DNA from 3 places in the Streptomyces sp. NPDC012474 genome. Region 3 is predicted to be linked to each of the others. Evidence: riboswitches for the same ligand, from Rfam matches in the RefSeq annotation. Region 3 holds a riboswitch; each other region holds the start of a gene.
The links. A riboswitch is a leader RNA that binds a small molecule or an ion and turns the genes downstream of it on or off. The one in region 3 is predicted to bind thiamine pyrophosphate.

Region 1 (5,912 bases), on a different contig from region 3:
ACCTTCCACACCGCCGCCACCGCCGACCCTCATCGGATCCGTGCAGCGCGCGATGCGTCTGCTGGAGACCGTCGCCGTACACGAGTACGGGGCCCCGGCCAAACAACTGGCCCGTGAGACCGGGTTGGCGCTGCCCACGACGTATCACCTGCTGCGCACGCTCGTGCACGAGGGCTATCTGCGGCGGGACAAGGGCCTGTTCTTCCTCGGTGAGGCGGCCGAGCGGCTGAGCAGCAGCGGGGCGCGGCAGAAACGTCGCAGCACGGTCGTCGACGCGCTCGCGCACTGGCGGGACGTCCTGGGCGTGCCCGTGTACTACGCGGTGTACCGGGAGGGTGAGATCGAGGTCATGTGCGTCTCCGACACCCCGGGCAACCCGGCGGTCGAGGAGTGGGCAGACTTTCGCGAGACCGGCCACGCGCACGCCATCGGGAAGTGCCTGCTGTCCCAGCTGGACGAGGAAGCCCGCCGTGACCACCTCGACCGCTACCCGGTGCAGCCCCTCACGCCGTACACGGTGCGCGACAACCACAGCCTGCTCCGGCGCCTGGAGCGGATCCGGCGGATGGAACCCGTGACCGAGCGTCAGGAGTACGCCCTGGGTGCGGTGTGCGCCGCGATCCCCCTCACTCTCGGCACCACGGCCGCGACGATGGCCATCTCACTGCCCGCACACCAGGCCGACCGGTTGCTCCCCGCGGCCCGTCAGTTGCAGACCGAGATCGGGCGTCTGCTCGGCTCGCTCGCGCTCTCTATCAGTATGTGAAAACTCACTCCTTGTGATCTGCTGTGTACGTTCAGCAAGATTCCACCAAGTGTCAGAGGTTCGTTCCCGGCCAGTCACGGCGAATGACGGGGTTATCGATGCGCGAGTCCGTACAAGCAGAGGTCATGATGAGCTTTCTCGTGTCCGAGGAGCTCTCCTTCCGCATCCCGGTGGAGCTGCGCTATGAGTCCAGTGATCCCTATGCCGTCCGGCTGACTTTTCACTTGCCCGGTGATGCCCCGGTGACATGGGCTTTCGGACGGGAGTTGCTGATCGACGGCGTCGGCCGGCCGTGCGGGGAGGGCGATGTGCGGGTCACGCCCGTCGAACCCGACGCGCTGGGCGAGGTGTTGATCCGGCTTCAGGTGGGCAGCGACCAGGCGGTGTTCCGGTCGTCGACCGCACCGCTCGTCGCTTTCCTGGACCGTACGGACAAGCTGGTGCCGCTGGGCCAGGAGGGCTCGCTCGCCGACTTCGACGCGCACCTCGACGAGGCCCTGGACCGCATCCTCGCCGAGCAGGGCGCTGGTTGAGACATGGGCCCGGCGGCACGGTGGAGTAACGCTTCACCGGGTGTCGCCGAACTGCGAAGGAACGCTTCTTCCTGCGATCTTCGTATGTCGGGTGATCTTCTCGCGGTCCCAGGCGGTCGAGCCGAGACGCTCGCGGTCAACGAGCCGGAAGCCGGGCGCCACGCCGGTCGCCGGGGCGCTATGCCGAGAAGCTGGCCGCCGCGCCGAGGGCCGGGGCGCCGCGCCTTGAATCCAGCCGCCGCGCCGGGGAGTCCAGGCCCCGCGCCGGACGCCGGGGCCCAGGCCTTCACAGGCGTCCACAGGCGCAGAGGCGTCAGCGCTTGCGGCGCCGGCCCCTCCCCCCGCGCGCCGGGACCGCAGCGGCCTCCCTGGCGGGCTCCGTGCCGGGCCGGTCGGCCGAGACCACCAGCGCCGCCAGGGCCGTGGTGACCGGCACCGAGGCGACCAGGCCGATCGAGCCGACCAGCGTGCGCACGATCTCCTCCGCGACCAGCTCGCTGTTGGCGACCGTCCCCACACTGCTCTGCGCGATCGAGAACAACAGCAGCAGCGGCAGCGCGGCACCCGCGTAAGCGAGGACGAGCGTGTTGACGACCGAGGCGATGTGATCGCGGCCGATCCGGATGCCCGCGCGGTAGAGCCCGCGCCACCCCATCGACGGATTGGCCTCGTGCAGCTCCCAGACCGCCGAGGTCTGGGTGACCGTCACGTCGTCGAGCACGCCCAGGGAGCCGATGATGATGCCGGCGAGCAGCAGACCGCTCATGTCGATCGTCGGGTAAAGGCCGTGAATCAAACCGGTGTTGTCGTCGGTGTTGCCGGTGAGTGCGGCCCAGTCGATGAAGACTGAGCCGAGGATGCCGATCAGCAGCAACGAGATGAGGGTGCCCAGCACCGCCACGGATGTCCGGGCGGACAGACCATGACAGAGGTAGAGGGCGATGAGCATGATGGCACTCGCGCCCACCACCGCCACGACCAGCGGGTTCGACCCCTGCAGGATCGCGGGCAGGATGAAGAAGTTCAGCACCATGAAGCTGATGGCCAGTGCGACCAACGCCATGACACCCCGCAGCCGCCCGACGACCACGACGGCGACGGCGAAGATGCCGGCGAGTAGCGCCATGGGCAGCCGACGGTTGACGTCGGTGACCGAGTACTGCAGGTCCTTCGGCGCCGAAGGCTCGTAGGCGACGACGACCTTCTGGCCCTCTTGCAGCTGGCGGGACTGGTCGGGCTGGACGATCTCGGTGAACGTACGGCCCTTGTCGTCCCCGCTGTCGACCCGGATCGTCGCCCGCTTGCAGGTGCCCTTCTCCTGCTGCACCGCGGAGGAACCCTCAGCGGTGGAGGTGTCGCCGGTCGGCGGAACGCCCGAAGCGCCGGCCTCCTTGCAGCTCACCTCGACCACCTTGGTGACCGTGGCATCCTGCGTCTGCCGGTCGAAGCCGACGCCGGTGCGCTCGTGAGCCGGGGCGCCGCCCGGCCACAGGACGGCGAGACCGACCAGCACCGCCGCGGCGAACGGGATCAGGATCGCCGCGATGACCTTGCGCAGATGCATGGAGACGGGCGTGGCCGGGCCGTGGCTGTGCGAATGCCCGTGGCCGCCACCCGGGGCGGAGCCGTGCCCGTCACCTCCGCCATGACCGTTCCCGTCGGCGCCACCGTGCCCGTGTCCGTCATCTCCGCCATGGCCATTCCCGGCACCGGCACCGTGGCCATGCCCGTCGCCGCCACCGGGCCCACGACCGGGGCCGTGGCCGTGGCCGGGACCCGGACCGCCCGTTGGAGCGTCATGACCACCGTGCGAACCGGCACCCGGGCCGTCACCGAAGCTCGGTCCGTACTCACCGCGGCCCGAGGGGCTGAAACGCCCGTCACGCCCGTATCCGGGGCCGGGGCCGAGGCCCTGCCGCATGGCTTGCCCCTGCCCGCCTCCGGCGACGGAATCATGACCGTCACCATGGCCGTTGCCGTTTCCGGCGCCGGATCCGTGGGGCGGCTCGGGCGGTGGGTGGGAGGGACGCTGCGTCGTGGTCACCGACCGATCATCGCAAGAACGAGGGGGGCCCTCTGTTCACCGCGCCAGAATTGCCGCTAGCGTGGAGGCACCTTTTGTACACGCGGGAGCTCGGAGCACCGGGCTGAGAGGGCGCTGACCTCCGTCCCAGCGATGTTTCACATGAAACATCGCCGGAGTCGAGTGACGTTTCACACGGAACGTCGCCGGACGGAAACCGCTGCGTCGACCGCCGAACCTGTTACCGGGTAATGCCGGCGTAGGGAGTAGGTCTGATGACCAACAAGGACGCACGCACGCCTGCCTCCGTTGAGGACGAGAAGTCCGAGGAGGCCGGGAAGTCCATCGGCTGGCACAAGGCGTACATCGGAGGCAATCGCCCCGACCTGCGCGTGCCGGTCCGTCAGGTGCACCTCACCAATGGCCAGTCCGTCGCCCTGTACGACACGTCGGGCCCGTACACCGATCCGCTCGTCGACACCGACGTCCGCAGGGGCCTGTCGCCCCTGCGCGAGAACTGGATCATCGCTCGCGGTGACACCGAGGAGTACGCGGGCCGCCCGGTCCGTCCCGAGGACGACGGCATCAAGCACACCTCGCCCCGCGGCGGCCTCCGCAACCTGGACGCCGTCTTCCCCGGTCGGCCGCGTCAGCCGCGCCGCGGCAGGGAGGGGCAGGCGGTCACGCAGCTCGCGTACGCCCGCCGGGGAGAGATCACGCCCGAGATGGAGTACGTCGCCATCAGGGAGAACGTGGCACCCGAGGTCGTGCGTGAAGAGATCGCCGCAGGCCGGGCCGTGCTGCCGGCCAACGTCAATCACCCGGAGATCGAGCCGATGATCATCGGCAAGCGGTTCCTGGTGAAGGTCAACGCCAACATCGGCAACTCGGCTGTGACGTCCTCCATCGAGGAGGAGGTCGAGAAGATGACCTGGGCGACCCGCTGGGGCGCCGACACGGTCATGGACCTGTCCACCGGCCGCAACATCCACACCACGCGCGAGTGGGTCCTGCGCAACTCCCCCGTGCCCATCGGCACCGTGCCGCTCTACCAGGCCCTGGAGAAGGTCGACGGCCGGGCCGAGGAACTGACCTGGGAGATCTACAAGGACACGGTCATCGAGCAGGCCGAGCAGGGCGTGGACTACATGACGGTCCACGCGGGCGTGCGCCTGGCGTACGTGCCGCTGACCGCCAACCGCAAGACCGGCATCGTCTCCCGCGGCGGCTCGATCATGGCTGCCTGGTGCCTCGCGCACCACAAGGAGTCGTTCCTGTACGAGAACTTCGAGGAACTCTGCGAGATCCTCGCCGCGTACGACGTCACGTACTCGCTCGGGGACGGCCTCAGGCCCGGCTCGATCGCGGACGCCAACGACGAGGCGCAGTTCGCGGAGTTGCGTACGCTCGGGGAACTCAACCGGATCGCGAAGCGTTTCAACGTACAGACCATGATCGAGGGCCCGGGCCACGTCCCGATGCACAAGATCAAGGAGAACATCGACCTTCAGCAGGAGATCTGCGATGAAGCTCCGTTCTATACGCTCGGCCCGCTGACCACGGACGTCGCACCGGCGTACGACCACATCACCTCCGGCATCGGTGCCGCGATGATCGCCTGGTGGGGCACGGCGATGCTGTGCTACGTCACGCCCAAGGAGCACCTGGGCCTGCCGAACCGTGACGACGTCAAGACGGGCGTCATCACCTACAAGATCGCCGCCCACGCAGCCGACCTCGCCAAGGGACACCCGGGTGCGCAGGAGTGGGACGACGCGCTGTCGGACGCCCGCTTCGAGTTCCGGTGGGAGGACCAGTTCAATCTGGCCCTCGACCCGGACACGGCACGGGAGTTCCACGACGAGACCCTGCCCGCCGAGCCCGCCAAGACGGCTCACTTCTGCTCGATGTGCGGTCCCAAGTTCTGCAGCATGAAGATCTCGCAGGATATCCGCCGTGAACACGGCGGCACACGGACCGAGATCGAGGAGGGCATGGCGCTGAAGTCGAAGGAGTTCGCGGCGAGCGGGAACCGCGTGTACCTGCCCATCGCGGACTGACCCTGCCGCGCAGGCCCGGGGCCGATGGGCCGCGGGCCTGTGGGTCCGCCCGTTCGAGTCCGCGTGCGGGTCCGCCCGTTCGAGTCCGCTGCCCGGACGGGCCCCGACGCGGGGGTTACTCCGGCTGGTGCTCCGGCCCTCCGAAGTCCGGGCTGGAGTAGTCCGGGCTGCTGAAGCTGGGGCGCGAGCCGCGGTCGCCGTCGTCCGGGCTGGTGAACCCCGGGCGGCCGTAGCCGAGGTGCGGCATGCGGCTGACCGGCGTTGACGACGGCGTGTGGTGCAGTGCGGCCGCCGCGCCCGGGTCGACGAGGGCCTCCCGCAGGAAGGGCAGGATGCCGCGTTCCAGCAGGGCCTCGTGCCAGGCCTCCTTGGCCTGGACCACCTCGCCCCGCAGTTCGCCGTACGGTCCGCCTTCGGCCGTGGGCTTGTTGCGCAGGGCAGTGAGCAGTAGCCCCACCGCGGCGACGAGGATCGCGACCGCGGTCACGGCGCCGAACACCCAGCCCGTGGTGAGCATGGTGCGGGCGAAT
Region 2 (5,912 bases), on a different contig from region 3:
GAGCTCCCGCCGTGTCCTATGCCACTCGGACACCGCCTCTCGTCGCGCCCTTCTGTGCTCCACGAGAAGTGCCGATCCCAGAGCAATCACGCCACCAGTAAGTGTTGCAAGCAGTGATATCCAGGCCACTTCGGAACGGTACAAGCGTCAGACGCGGGTGCACAGTGTGCGGGCCTCAGCATGAGAACGGCCCCCGACCGGAGTCACAGGTCAGGGGCCGTTCTCACTGCTCACCACGCAGAGGCGGTGGGATTTGGACCCACGGTGACAACGCTGCCACGCCGGTTTTCGAGATCACTCGGGATGCCCGACTCGCCGAATGCTACGAGCGCCGGCAACGCCCGCACTGGTCATGCTGATCATGCGAGCGGTGACAGGCCCTTGCCCTCCAGGTGCGCGAGCAACGAGTCAAGGCAGGCGTCTGCCGTGGCCAGGTCAGAGCGGAAGACCGAGTCCTCGCCGAGCGGCCCACCACTGACGATGACCATCCAGGCCGTCCTCCGTTCGACCATGCGCTCCGGCGTCGACCTTGAAGACGGTCGTGACTCCGCGCGCGGCCAGCCACTCCATCAGCTCAAGCATGTCCACTCGCACCCCTCCGGAGAGATCGTCCCATCTCCGGAGCAGGTGTCCCTGGGCCGTCCCTGGACCGTCCGAAGCCGACCAACGCCGACGGGCGGCACCCACAGGTGACCACCCCCACCCCGCTCTGGCCTGGGCTCCCCGAGTTGATCTGCGACACTGGGAGGGTTATGCCTGCACCCGGAGAACTCACATTCGTCGCCCCCCGCGGAGCCAAGAAGCCGCCGCGGCATCTTGCCGATCTCACTCCTGCCGAGCGCAAGGAGGCCGTTGCCGCTGTCGGGGAGAAGCCGTTTCGTGCCAAGCAGCTCTCGCAGCACTACTTCGCGCGGTACGCGCATGATCCGGAGCAGTGGACCGATATTCCGGCCGGTGCCCGGGGGCGGCTGCAGGAGGCGCTGCTGCCCGAGCTGATGACCGTCGTGCGGCATCTGTCGACCGACCAGGGCACCACCCGCAAGACGCTGTGGCGGCTGTTCGACGGGACGCTCGTCGAGTCCGTGCTGATGCGCTACCCGGACCGGGTGACCATGTGCATCAGCTCCCAGGCCGGGTGCGGGATGAACTGCCCGTTCTGTGCCACCGGGCAGGCGGGCCTCGACCGGAACCTGTCCACCGCCGAGATCGTCCATCAGATCGTGGACGGGATGCGGGCCCTGCGGGACGGAGAGGTTCCCGGCGGTCCCGCGCGGCTCAGCAACATCGTCTTCATGGGCATGGGTGAGCCGCTCGCCAACTACAACCGGGTCGTCGGATCCATCCGGCGGCTCACCGACCCCGAGCCCGACGGGCTGGGGCTCTCGCAGCGCGGCATCACCGTCTCGACGGTCGGGCTCGTCCCGGCCATCCACCGGTTCTCCGACGAGGGCTTCAAGTGCCGCCTCGCCATCTCGCTGCACGCCCCCGATGACGAGCTGCGCGACACGCTCGTGCCGGTGAACACGCGCTGGAAGGTCCGGGAGGTGCTGGACTCCGGTTTCGAGTACAGCGCCAGGTCGGGGCGGCGGCTGTCCATCGAGTACGCGCTGATCCGGGACATCAACGACCAGGCCTGGCGGGGTGACCGGCTCGGGCGGCTGCTCAAGGGCAAACCCGTGCACGTGAACCTGATTCCGCTGAACCCGACACCCGGCTCCAAATGGACCGCCTCCCGGCCCGAGGACGAGAAGGCGTTCGTGGAGGCGATCGCCGCCCATGGTGTGCCGGTGACGATCCGGGACACCCGTGGTCAGGAGATCGACGGGGCGTGTGGTCAGCTCGCGGCCACCGAACGGTAGTCTGACCGCCATAAGAACATCTGCATATTCCGACAGGGGAGCGCCACAGCGCTGAGAGTGCGGCACACGGCCGCAGACCCTCCGAACCTGGCCCAGGTCATTCTGGGTAGGGAGATCGGTCATCACTCGAGCTGTTGCGCCCTGCCCGGGACCCCGGAGGTCCCGGGCAGGGCCGCGTCTTCTCCTGGTCACTCCAGGAGGAATCCAGTGGGCAACAACATCAAGCGGCTGGCGGCGGCGGCCGTCGCGCTCGGCATGTCCGGCACGCTCGCCGCGTGCGGGTCGTCCGACGGCGGCCAGGGATCCGGCGACTCCAAGACCGTGACGCTCGTCAGCCACGACTCGTGGGCCGCGTCCAAGGACGTCATGGCGGCCTTCGAGAAGCAGTCCGGCTACAAGGTCAGGGTCCTCAAGGACGGCGACGCCGGGCAGGCCGTGAACAAGGCCATCCTGACCAAGGACAACCCGCAGGGCGACGTCCTCTTCGGCGTCGACAACACCCTGCTGTCCCGCGCCCTCGACAACGGCCTCTTCCAGTCGTACGAGGCGAAGGGATCGGACCGGATCAAGGCGGAGTACCGGGTCGACCAGGACAAGCACCGTGTCACGCCCGTCGACACCGGCGACATCTGTGTCAACTACGACAAGAAGTACTTCGCCGACCAAAAGCTGGAGCCGCCGAAGAGCTTCGACGACCTGGTGAAGCCGCAGTACAGGAACCTGCTCGTGACCGAGAACGCCTCCGCCTCCTCGCCCGGCCTCGGCTTCCTGCTCGGCACCGCCGCGAAGTACGGCGACTCCGGCTGGGAGGGCTACTGGAAGAAGCTCAAGGCCAACGGCGTGAAGGTCGTCGACGGCTGGGAGCAGGCCTACAACGAGGAGTTCTCCGGCTCGGCCGGCGGCAGGAAGGCCAAGGGCGACCGGCCGCTCGTCGTGTCGTACGCCTCCTCGCCGCCCGCCGAGGTCGTCTTCGCCGACCCCAGGCCCGGCACGGCGCCGACCGGGGTCGCCGAGGGCACCTGCTTCCGGCAGGTCGAGTACGCGGGGCTGCTCAGCAACGCCAAGAACACCAAGGGCGGCAAGGCCCTCCTCGACTTCCTCGTCGGCAAGAGGTTCCAGGAGGACATGCCGATGAACATGTTCGTGTACCCGGTGCGCGAGGGCGTCCAGGTGCCGCCGGAGTTCGTGAAGTACGGGCCGCAGGCGAAGGACCCGGAGACCATGGACCCGGCGAAGATCGCCGACCACCGTGACCAGTGGGTCAAGTCGTGGACCTCACTCGTACTGAAGTAGCCGCCCGGAGGCGGAGCGCGGCGGCTCGGTCCGGCCTGCTGGCCGTGCCCGTCGCGTTCTTCGCGGTCTTCTTCGCCTACCCCGTCGCCGCGATCGTCGCGCGCGGCCTGAAGGCCGACGGGACCTGGCACCTCGGGCGGATCGGGGAGGTACTGGCGCAGTCCGACGTCCGGCACGTGCTGTGGTTCACCACCTGGCAGGCGTTCGTCTCCACCGCGCTCACACTGATCGTCGCGCTCCCCGGCGCGTACGTCTTCGCGCGTTTCCACTTCCCGGGCAAGCAGGTCCTGCGGGCGGTCGTGACCGTGCCCTTCGTGCTGCCGACGGTCGTCGTCGGTACGGCGTTCCTGGCGCTGGTCGGGCGGGGCGGGCTGCTCGACGAGCAGTGGGGCGTACGGCTGGACACCACCGTGTGGGCGATCCTGCTCGCGCACGTCTTCTTCAACTACGCGGTCGTCGTCCGGACGGTCGGCGGGCTCTGGGCGCAGCTGGACCCGCGGCAGGAGGAGGCCGCGCGGATGCTCGGGGCGTCTCCGCTGAGGGCCTGGCGGCAGGTCACGCTCCCTGCCCTCGCCCCGGCCGTGGCCGCTGCCGCGCTCATGGTCTTCCTGTTCACCTTCACCTCCTTCGGTGTCGTGCAGATCCTCGGCGGACCCACCTTCTCCACCCTGGAGGTGGAGATCTACCGGCAGACGTCGGAGATCTTCGACCTGTCGACGGCGGCCGTGCTGACCCTCATCCAGTTCGTCGCGGTGGGCGCCATCCTCGCCCTGCACGCCTGGACCGTGCGGCGGCGGGAGACCGCACTGCGGCTGGTGGACGCGTCCGTGACGGCGCGCCGGCCGCGTGGCGCGGGGCAGTGGGCGCTGCTGGGCGGGGTGCTCGTCACCGTCGCCGTGCTGCTCGTGCTGCCGCTCGCCGTCCTGGTGCAGCGGTCCCTGGGCGCGCCGGGCTTCGGCTACTACCGGGCGCTGACCAGCGAGGACGGCGGAGTTTTCCTGGTCCCGCCGATCGAGGCGATCGGCAACTCCCTGTCGTACGCCGTCGCCGCCACCCTGATCGCCGTGGTGATCGGCTCTCTCGCCGCGGTCGCGCTCACCCGCCGGGACGCCGGGCGGTTCGTGCGCGGCTTCGACGCGCTGCTGATGCTGCCGCTCGGGGTATCGGCGGTGACCGTCGGCTTCGGGTTCCTGATCTCCCTCGACGAGCCGCCGCTGGACCTCAGGTCCTCCTGGATCCTGGTGCCGCTCGCGCAGGCCCTGGTCGGGGTGCCGTTCGTCGTACGGACCATGCTGCCCGTGCTGAGGGCGGTGGACGTCCGGCTGCGGGAGGCGGCCTCCGTGCTGGGGGCCTCGCCCTGGCGGGTGTGGCGGGAGGTGGACCTGCCGATCGTGCGGCGGGCGCTGCTGATCGCGGCCGGGTTCGCCTTCGCCGTGTCCCTCGGGGAGTTCGGCGCGACGGTGTTCATCGCACGGCCCGACCGGCCGACGCTGCCGGTGGCCGTGGCCCGGCTGCTCGGACGCCCCGGTGACCTCAACTACGGCCAGGCGATGGCCCTTTCGACGATTCTGATGGTGGTGTGCGCGGTGGCCCTGCTGGTACTGGAGAGGCTTCGCACGGACCGGACGGGGGAGTTCTGATGCTGCTGGCTCTGCGGGGCGCGACGGTCCGTTTCGGTGGGCGGGCGGTGCTGGACGCCGTCGATCTGGAGGTCGCCGAGCACGAGATCGTGTGCGTGCTCGGCCCGAGCGGCAGCGGCAAGTCGACCCTGCTGCGGGCGGTGGCAGGGCTGCAACCCCTCGACTCCGGGCGGCTGGTGCTCGACGGTCGCGACCAGGCGGGCGTACCCGCGCACAAGCGGGGCGTCGGGCTGATGTTCCAGGACCACCAGCTGTTCCCGCAGCGGGACGTGGGCGCGAACGTGGCCTTCGGGCTGCGGATGCACGGCGAGTCGAAGCGGCAACAGGCCGATGGGGTCAAGGAGTTGCTGGACCTCGTGGGGCTGCCGGGCGCGGGCCGCCGGGCCGTCGCCGCGCTGTCCGGCGGAGAGCAGCAGCGCGTCGCCCTGGCCCGGGCCCTCGCACCGAGTCCACGGCTGCTGATGCTGGACGAGCCGCTGGGGCAGCTCGACCGGTCGCTGCGGGAGCGGCTGGTCGTCGAACTGAGGGAACTGTTCGGCCGGCTCGGCACGACCGTGCTCGCCGTGACGCACGACCAGGGGGAAGCCTTCGCGCTGGCCGACCGGGTCGTGGTGATGCGGGACGGGCGGATCGCCCAGTCGGGTACGCCCCTGGAGGTGTGGCAGCGGCCCGCCGACGCGTTCGTCGCCCGCTTCCTCGGGTTCGAGAACGTGGTCGAGGCGACGGTCGGGGCGGAGGCCGCGGACACGCCCTGGGGCAAGGTGCCGGTGCCGGAGGGTGCTCCGCAGGGCGCGCGGACCCTGTTGGTGCGGCCCGCCGGAGTGCACCTGGTGCCCGCCGACTCGGGCCTGCGCTGCACGGTGGCCGCGCGTACCTTCCGGGGCACCCATGTCGCCGTGCACCTCCAGCCCGAGGACGCCCCGCGCCTGGAGGCGGCCTGCGCGCTGCGGGCGGCACCGGAGGTCGGGGACGAGGTCGGCGTGGATTTCGACGCCGCCGAAATCGTGGTGCTCGGCTGACCGTCCCCGCTCAGGGGTCCTTTCACTATGAGCGTCCGATCAGGTCGCGTGGTCTGGTGCCGTGCATCGCAAGGCGCCGGAGCGGCTTCGATGGGGGTCCC
Region 3 (5,912 bases):
GACGACCTTGTCCCCGTCGATGAAGGCGTCGGGGACGTGCAGCGCGCGGTTCTCACCGCGGCGTACGGCGATGAGCTGGCCGTCCTTGACCAGCTGCCGCACACGCGTCACCTCGACGCCGAACTGTTCGGCGATGTCGGGGAGGGTGAGCCAGGCGGGGACGAGAGCATCGATCTTTGCGTCAATCTCGGTCACGGAAACCAGCCTGCCATCTGCCACCGACAGTCGGAAGCCGACCCGGTCCACGAGAGCGGACGCGCCGGACCCGGAAGCGCCGCCCGGGTCGCTCCACGAGGGCGCCCGAGCTCAGGCCGTCGCCGCCTTCATGGGCCTTGCCGGATCCGCCAGCAGCACCGGATTCATCGCGGTACCCGACTCGATCAGGCGGCGGCCCTGCGCCAGGTCCCGGGGCCGGCCCACCGCCAGCAGCGCGACCAGCCGCTCACCGCGCAGCCAGCAGACCGTCCATGCCGGTCCTGTGGGATCGCCCCGCCACAGGATCGTGTCCGCGGCCGCGTGGTGCCCGACGTACTGGACGAATCGCCCGAACTGCTCGGACCAGAAGTACGGCACCGGGTCGTACACCGCCGGGGCCTCCCCCGTGGCCCGGCCGACGATGTTCACGGCGACCGTGCGCGGCCCCTGGAGGGCGTTGTCCCAGTGGTGGACCAGCAGGCGCTCGCCGTAGCGTCCTGAGGGGAAGGAGGCGCAGTCGCCGACGGCGTACACGTCCGGCACGGACGTGCGCAGATGCTCGTCGGCCACGATCTCACCGTGCGCACCGAGCTCGATCCCGGAGCCGGCCAGCCAGGCCGTCGCGGGGCGGGCCCCGATGCCGACGACGACCGCGCCCGCGGGCAGCCGTGATCCGTCGTCCAGGAGTACCGCGCCCGGCTCGACGCTCGCCACGCGCGCATGCGTCCGCAGGAGCACGCCCGCGTCGGCGTACCAGCCGGTCATCGGGGTGGCGACCTCGGCGGGCAGCGCTGCGGCGAGCGGCCGTTCCGCGGCCTCCACGACGGTCACCGCGCAGCCCGCCTCGCGCGCGGCCGTGGCGAACTCCGCTCCGATCCAGCCCGCGCCGACGACCACGATGTCGTGCCGCCGGGCCAGCACCGGCCGCAGCCGCTCGGCGTCGTCCAGGGTGCGCAGCAGATGCACGCCGGGGACGCCCTCCGCGCCGGGCAGCCGGACCGGTTCGGCGCCGGTCGCGACGACCAGGACGTCGTACGGCACGGGCCCGTCCGCGGTGTCGAGCTCGTGGTCGCCCGGGCGCAGGCCCAGCACCTCGCAGCCGAGCCGCAGTTCGACGCCGAGGGCTTCGAAGTCGATGTCGAAGGCGGAACCCTCGGATTTGCCGAGCAGCACGGCCTTGGACAACGGGGGCCGGTCGTAGGGCTGGTGAGGCTCGGCGCCGAGCAGGATCACTTCGCCGGGGAAGCCCCGCTCGCGCAGGGCGACGGCGGTCTGCACCCCGGCCATGCCCGCACCCGCCACGACGACGCGCCGCGGCGCGGACGAACCTGGTTCCTGCGTCTGCTCGCTCACCTGATCACCATAGACACCTGACGTATTGTCAGTCAGTCCTCATACGCCGTGACCTGCTCCACAACGCTCGTGCCGCTGCCCTGCCCGGACTCCCACTCCCAGGTCTCCTCCAGTCGCACCCGCCCGTCGGGCAGCTCCACGACCGCCGACACGCAGTGCCCCGAGGAGGTGGTCCCGTCCCGCTTCAGCTGGACGTACCGGAAGTCCAGCCGGTCACCTTCACGGGTACCCACGAGGTGCCCGCGTACGACGTCGCCGCCCGCGTACTCGGCCCAGATCTCGCCCTCCCGCTCGTGGTACGTGAAGCGGGTGCGGGTGCCCACCTGGCCCGGTGCCTGGTCGGCGACCGGGGCGAGGACGAGACCGTCGAGGGATCGGGGCATGGGCGGAGGCTCCCTTACTGCGGCACGGGGCATCGGGCTAGGGTGGCCAACGTAAAGCACTCGCGGGAGCCCGGACGCACCGGGCTGAGAGGGAGGCTGGCGGCCTCCGACCGTACGAACCTGATCCGGGTCATGCCGGCGAAGGGAGGGGCTGGACGCCCATGTCGCCTACGTCCACATCGTCAGACGTCCTGGTCGTCGGGGGCGGGATCATCGGCCTGGTCACGGCCTGGCGGGCCGCGCAGCGCGGGTTCGCCACGGCCGTCGTCGATCCCGAGCCGGGCGGCGGGGCCGCGCAGGTCGCGGCCGGCATGCTGGCCGCCGTCACGGAACTGCACTACGGCGAGCAGACCCTGCTCGGCCTGAACCTCGCCTCCGCCCGGCGCTACCCGGACTTCGCCGCCGAGCTCACCGAGCTGACCGGCCAGGACCTCGGCTACCGCCGCTGCGGCACGCTCGCCGTCGCGCTGGACGCCGACGACCGGGCCCATCTGCGTGAACTGCACGCCCTGCAACAGCAGTCGGGCCTGGAGTCGCAGTGGCTGTCCGGGCGCGAGTGCCGGCGCCTGGAGCCGATGCTCGCGCCGGGCGTGCGCGGCGGGCTGCGGGTCGACGGCGATCACCAGATCGACCCCCGGCGGCTGGCCGGTGCCCTGGTCGCCGCCTGCGAGCGGGCGGGCGTGGTCTTCCACCGGGTGTGGGCGCAGCGGCTGACCGTCGTACGGGACCGGGTCACGGGTGTCGTTCTGGCCGACGGGACCGCGGCGGCCGCCGGGCAGGTGGTGCTCGCCGGAGGCAGCCTCAGCGGGCGGCTCGACGGTGTCCCGGAGGACGTGCTGCCTCCCGTGCGGCCGGTGAAGGGGCAGGTCGTTCGGCTGACGATGCCGCCGCGGCACGGGCCGTTCCTGAGCCGTACCGTGCGCGCGGTCGTGCGCGGCAGCCACGTCTACCTGGTGCCGCGCGAGAGCGGCGAACTCGTCGTCGGGGCCACGAGCGAGGAGCTCGGCTGGGACACCACCGTGACCGCGGGCGGTGTGTACGAGCTGCTGCGGGACGCGCACGAACTGGTGCCGGGCATCACCGAGCTGCCGCTCACCGAGACCCGGGCCGGGCTGCGGCCCGGCTCCCCCGACAACGCGCCCCTGCTCGGCCCGACCGGCCTGGAAGGCCTGCTGCTGGCCACCGGGCACTACCGCAACGGCGTCCTGCTCACGCCGGTGACCGGCGACGCCCTGGCGCACGCCCTGGCCACAGGCGAACTCCCGGAGGAGGCCCGGCCCTTCACCCCGAAGCGCTTCAGTACCACCGCACTCACGGAGCAGCCCGCATGAACATCTCCGTCAACGGGGAGCCCCGGGACGTCCGGCCCGGCACCGCTCTCGACACCGTCGTGAGGTCGCTCACGGCCTCGCCCTCGGGCGTGGCCGCCGCCCTCAACGAAACCGTCGTCCCGCGCACGCGGTGGCCCGCCACCCCCCTCTCCGAGGGAGACCGCGTGGAAGTCCTCACAGCCGTCCAGGGAGGCTGACCATGGCCGACGATCCGTTTGTCCTCGGCGGTACGTCCCTCACGTCCCGTCTGATCATGGGCACGGGCGGGGCGCCCAGCCTCGACGTGCTGGAGCGGTCGCTGGTCGCGTCCGGGACGGAGCTGACGACGGTCGCCATGCGCCGGGTGAACGCCTCGGTGCACGGCTCGGTGCTGTCCGTCCTCGACCGTCTTGGCATCCGGGTGCTGCCCAACACGGCGGGCTGCTTCACCGCCGGCGAGGCCGTCCTCACGGCCCGCCTCGCGCGCGAGGCCCTCGGCACCGACCTGATCAAACTGGAGGTCATCGCCGACGAGCGCACGCTGCTGCCCGACCCCATCGAGACGCTGGAGGCGGCCGAGACGCTGGTCGACGACGGGTTCACGGTGCTGCCGTACACCAACGACGACCCGGTGCTGGCGCGGAAACTGGAGGATGCGGGCTGTGCGGCGATCATGCCGCTGGGTTCGCCGATCGGCTCCGGTCTGGGGATCCGCAACCCGCACAACTTCCAGCTGATCGTCGAGCACGCGCGCGTGCCGGTGATCCTGGACGCCGGTGCCGGTACGGCGTCGGACGCTGCGCTGGCGATGGAGCTGGGGTGTGCGGGTGTGATGCTCGCCTCGGCGGTGACGCGGGCGCAGGAGCCCGTGCTGATGGCCGAGGCCATGCGGCACGCGGTGGAGGCGGGGCGGCTGGCGTTCCGGGCCGGGCGTATCCCACGGCGGCATTTCGCGGAGGCGTCGTCTCCGCCGGAGGGAATGGCCGCCCTGGACCCGGAGCGGCCCGCTTTCCGGTAGGGCTCGGGACACACGTCACAGGTCGGCTGCAGTCCCGCCGCGAAATCAGGCAGGGGGACGGGGCTGTCGGTCGTGGCTCGTACACTCGCCTGCGTGGACACGACCCTTCAAGACCCCTTGGTCGGGCAGGTGCTCGACGGCCGGTACCGCATCGACGCGCGGATCGCGGTCGGCGGGATGGCCACGGTCTACCGGGCCGTGGACACCCGGCTCGACCGGGTTCTCGCGCTCAAGGTGATGCACCCCTCGCTCGCGGTCGACGCCTCGTTCGTCGAGCGGTTCATCCGCGAGGCGAAGTCGGTGGCCCGGCTGGCCCACCCGAACGTGGTGCAGGTCTTCGACCAGGGCACCGACGGCTCGTACGTGTACCTGGCGATGGAGTACGTGGCGGGCTGCACCCTGCGCGACGTGCTGCGCGAGCGCGGTGCCCTGCAGCCGCGCGCCGCCCTGGACATCCTGGAGCCGGTGCTGGCCGCGCTGGGCGCCGCCCACCGCGCCGGGTTCGTGCACCGTGACATGAAGCCCGAGAACGTCCTCATAGGGGACGACGGCCGGGTCAAGGTCGCCGACTTCGGTCTGGTCCGGGCGGTGGACACGGTGACGAACACCACCGGCACCGTCCTCGGCACGGTCTCGTACCTCGCCCCGGAGCAGATAGAGGACGGCACCGCAGACACCCGCGTCGACGTGTACGCGTGCGGCGTGATGCTGTACGAGATGCTGACCGGCGACAAGCCGCACGACGGGGACTCCCCCGCCGTGATCCTCTACAAGCACCTGCACGAGGACGTGCCCCCGCCCTCGGCCGCCGTGCCCGGCATGGCGTACGAGCTGGACGAGATGGTGGCCTCCGCGACGGCCCGCACCCCGGCCGTCCGCCCGCACGACGCGGTGGCACTGCTCGCACGGGTCCGCGACGGACGCGGCCGGCTGAGCGAGGACCAGCTGGACGCGGTGCCCCCGCAGGCGCTCGCGGTGGACCACGACAACGGCGACGACCGGACGACCGTGATCCCGCGCGCCCTGACCACACCGCGCCCGCTGCCGGTGAACGAGGACCAGGAGGCCTCAGCGGCCGCCCTCGACCGCACCAGCCGGTTCGCGTCCCCGCCGCCGCCCCCGCCGTCCCGGCGCCGCCGCCCGGGATTCCGGCGCGGCCCGGCGGCCATCGTCGTGGCCGTTCTGCTCGTGCTCGGCCTCGGCGCCGGGATCTGGTACATCAACTCCGGCCAGTTCACCAAGGTCCCGCCGCTGCTTTCGAAGACCCAGGACGAGGCCGAGGACCGGCTGCAGGACGCGGGTCTGGAGGTCGGCGAGGTCAGCCACGCCCACAGCGACACCGTCAAGCGCGGCACGATCATGGGCATGTACCCCGAGCAGGGCACCCGTATCCGCCTCCACGACTCCGTGTCGTTCACCATCTCCGACGGCCCCGAGACCGCGCGCGTGCCCGCCCTGGCGGGCCAGAAGCTGGACAAGGCGCGGGCCCAGCTGAAGGAGGACGGGCTGGAGCCGGGCATGGTCACCCGGAAGTTCAGCGACGACGTGCCGCGCGGTTCGGTGATCTCCGCGCGCCCGGCCGACGGCACGAAGGTGCGTGCGGGCACGGCCGTCGCGCTGGTCGTCAGCAAGGGCAGCCCGATCGACATCCCC

Region 1: it holds a riboswitch for thiamine pyrophosphate, as region 3 does, so the genes downstream of both, thiC (phosphomethylpyrimidine synthase ThiC) here and thiO (glycine oxidase ThiO) in region 3, are expected to answer to the same signal.
Region 2: it holds a riboswitch for thiamine pyrophosphate, as region 3 does, so the genes downstream of both, ACFY9S_RS24155 (thiamine ABC transporter substrate-binding protein) here and thiO (glycine oxidase ThiO) in region 3, are expected to answer to the same signal.

Annotation. Positions count from the first base shown of each region.
Region 1 covers NZ_JBIBEP010000002.1:494,746-500,657, forward strand. The annotation lists gene ACFY9S_RS07090 (IclR family transcriptional regulator C-terminal domain-containing protein) at 32-766, shown strand; gene ACFY9S_RS07095 (SsgA family sporulation/cell division regulator) at 865-1,299, shown strand; gene ACFY9S_RS07100 (YibE/F family protein) at 1,613-3,343, opposite strand; TPP riboswitch at 3,416-3,605, shown strand; gene thiC (phosphomethylpyrimidine synthase ThiC) at 3,598-5,382, shown strand; gene ACFY9S_RS07110 (hypothetical protein) at 5,498-5,912, opposite strand, start outside.
Region 2 covers NZ_JBIBEP010000011.1:155,395-161,306, forward strand. The annotation lists gene ACFY9S_RS24140 (hypothetical protein) at 1-129, opposite strand, end outside; gene ACFY9S_RS24145 (hypothetical protein) at 360-512, opposite strand; gene rlmN (23S rRNA (adenine(2503)-C(2))-methyltransferase RlmN) at 753-1,859, shown strand; TPP riboswitch at 1,884-1,990, shown strand; gene ACFY9S_RS24155 (thiamine ABC transporter substrate-binding protein) at 2,115-3,152, shown strand; gene ACFY9S_RS24160 (ABC transporter permease subunit) at 3,191-4,792, shown strand; gene ACFY9S_RS24165 (ATP-binding cassette domain-containing protein) at 4,792-5,811, shown strand.
Region 3 covers NZ_JBIBEP010000005.1:406,663-412,574, forward strand. The annotation lists gene ACFY9S_RS14765 (Rv2175c family DNA-binding protein) at 1-195, opposite strand, end outside; gene ACFY9S_RS14770 (FAD-dependent oxidoreductase) at 307-1,548, opposite strand; gene ACFY9S_RS14775 (hypothetical protein) at 1,581-1,931, opposite strand; TPP riboswitch at 1,984-2,095, shown strand; gene thiO (glycine oxidase ThiO) at 2,093-3,262, shown strand; gene thiS (sulfur carrier protein ThiS) at 3,259-3,459, shown strand; gene ACFY9S_RS14790 (thiazole synthase) at 3,462-4,259, shown strand; gene pknB (Stk1 family PASTA domain-containing Ser/Thr kinase) at 4,353-5,912, shown strand, end outside.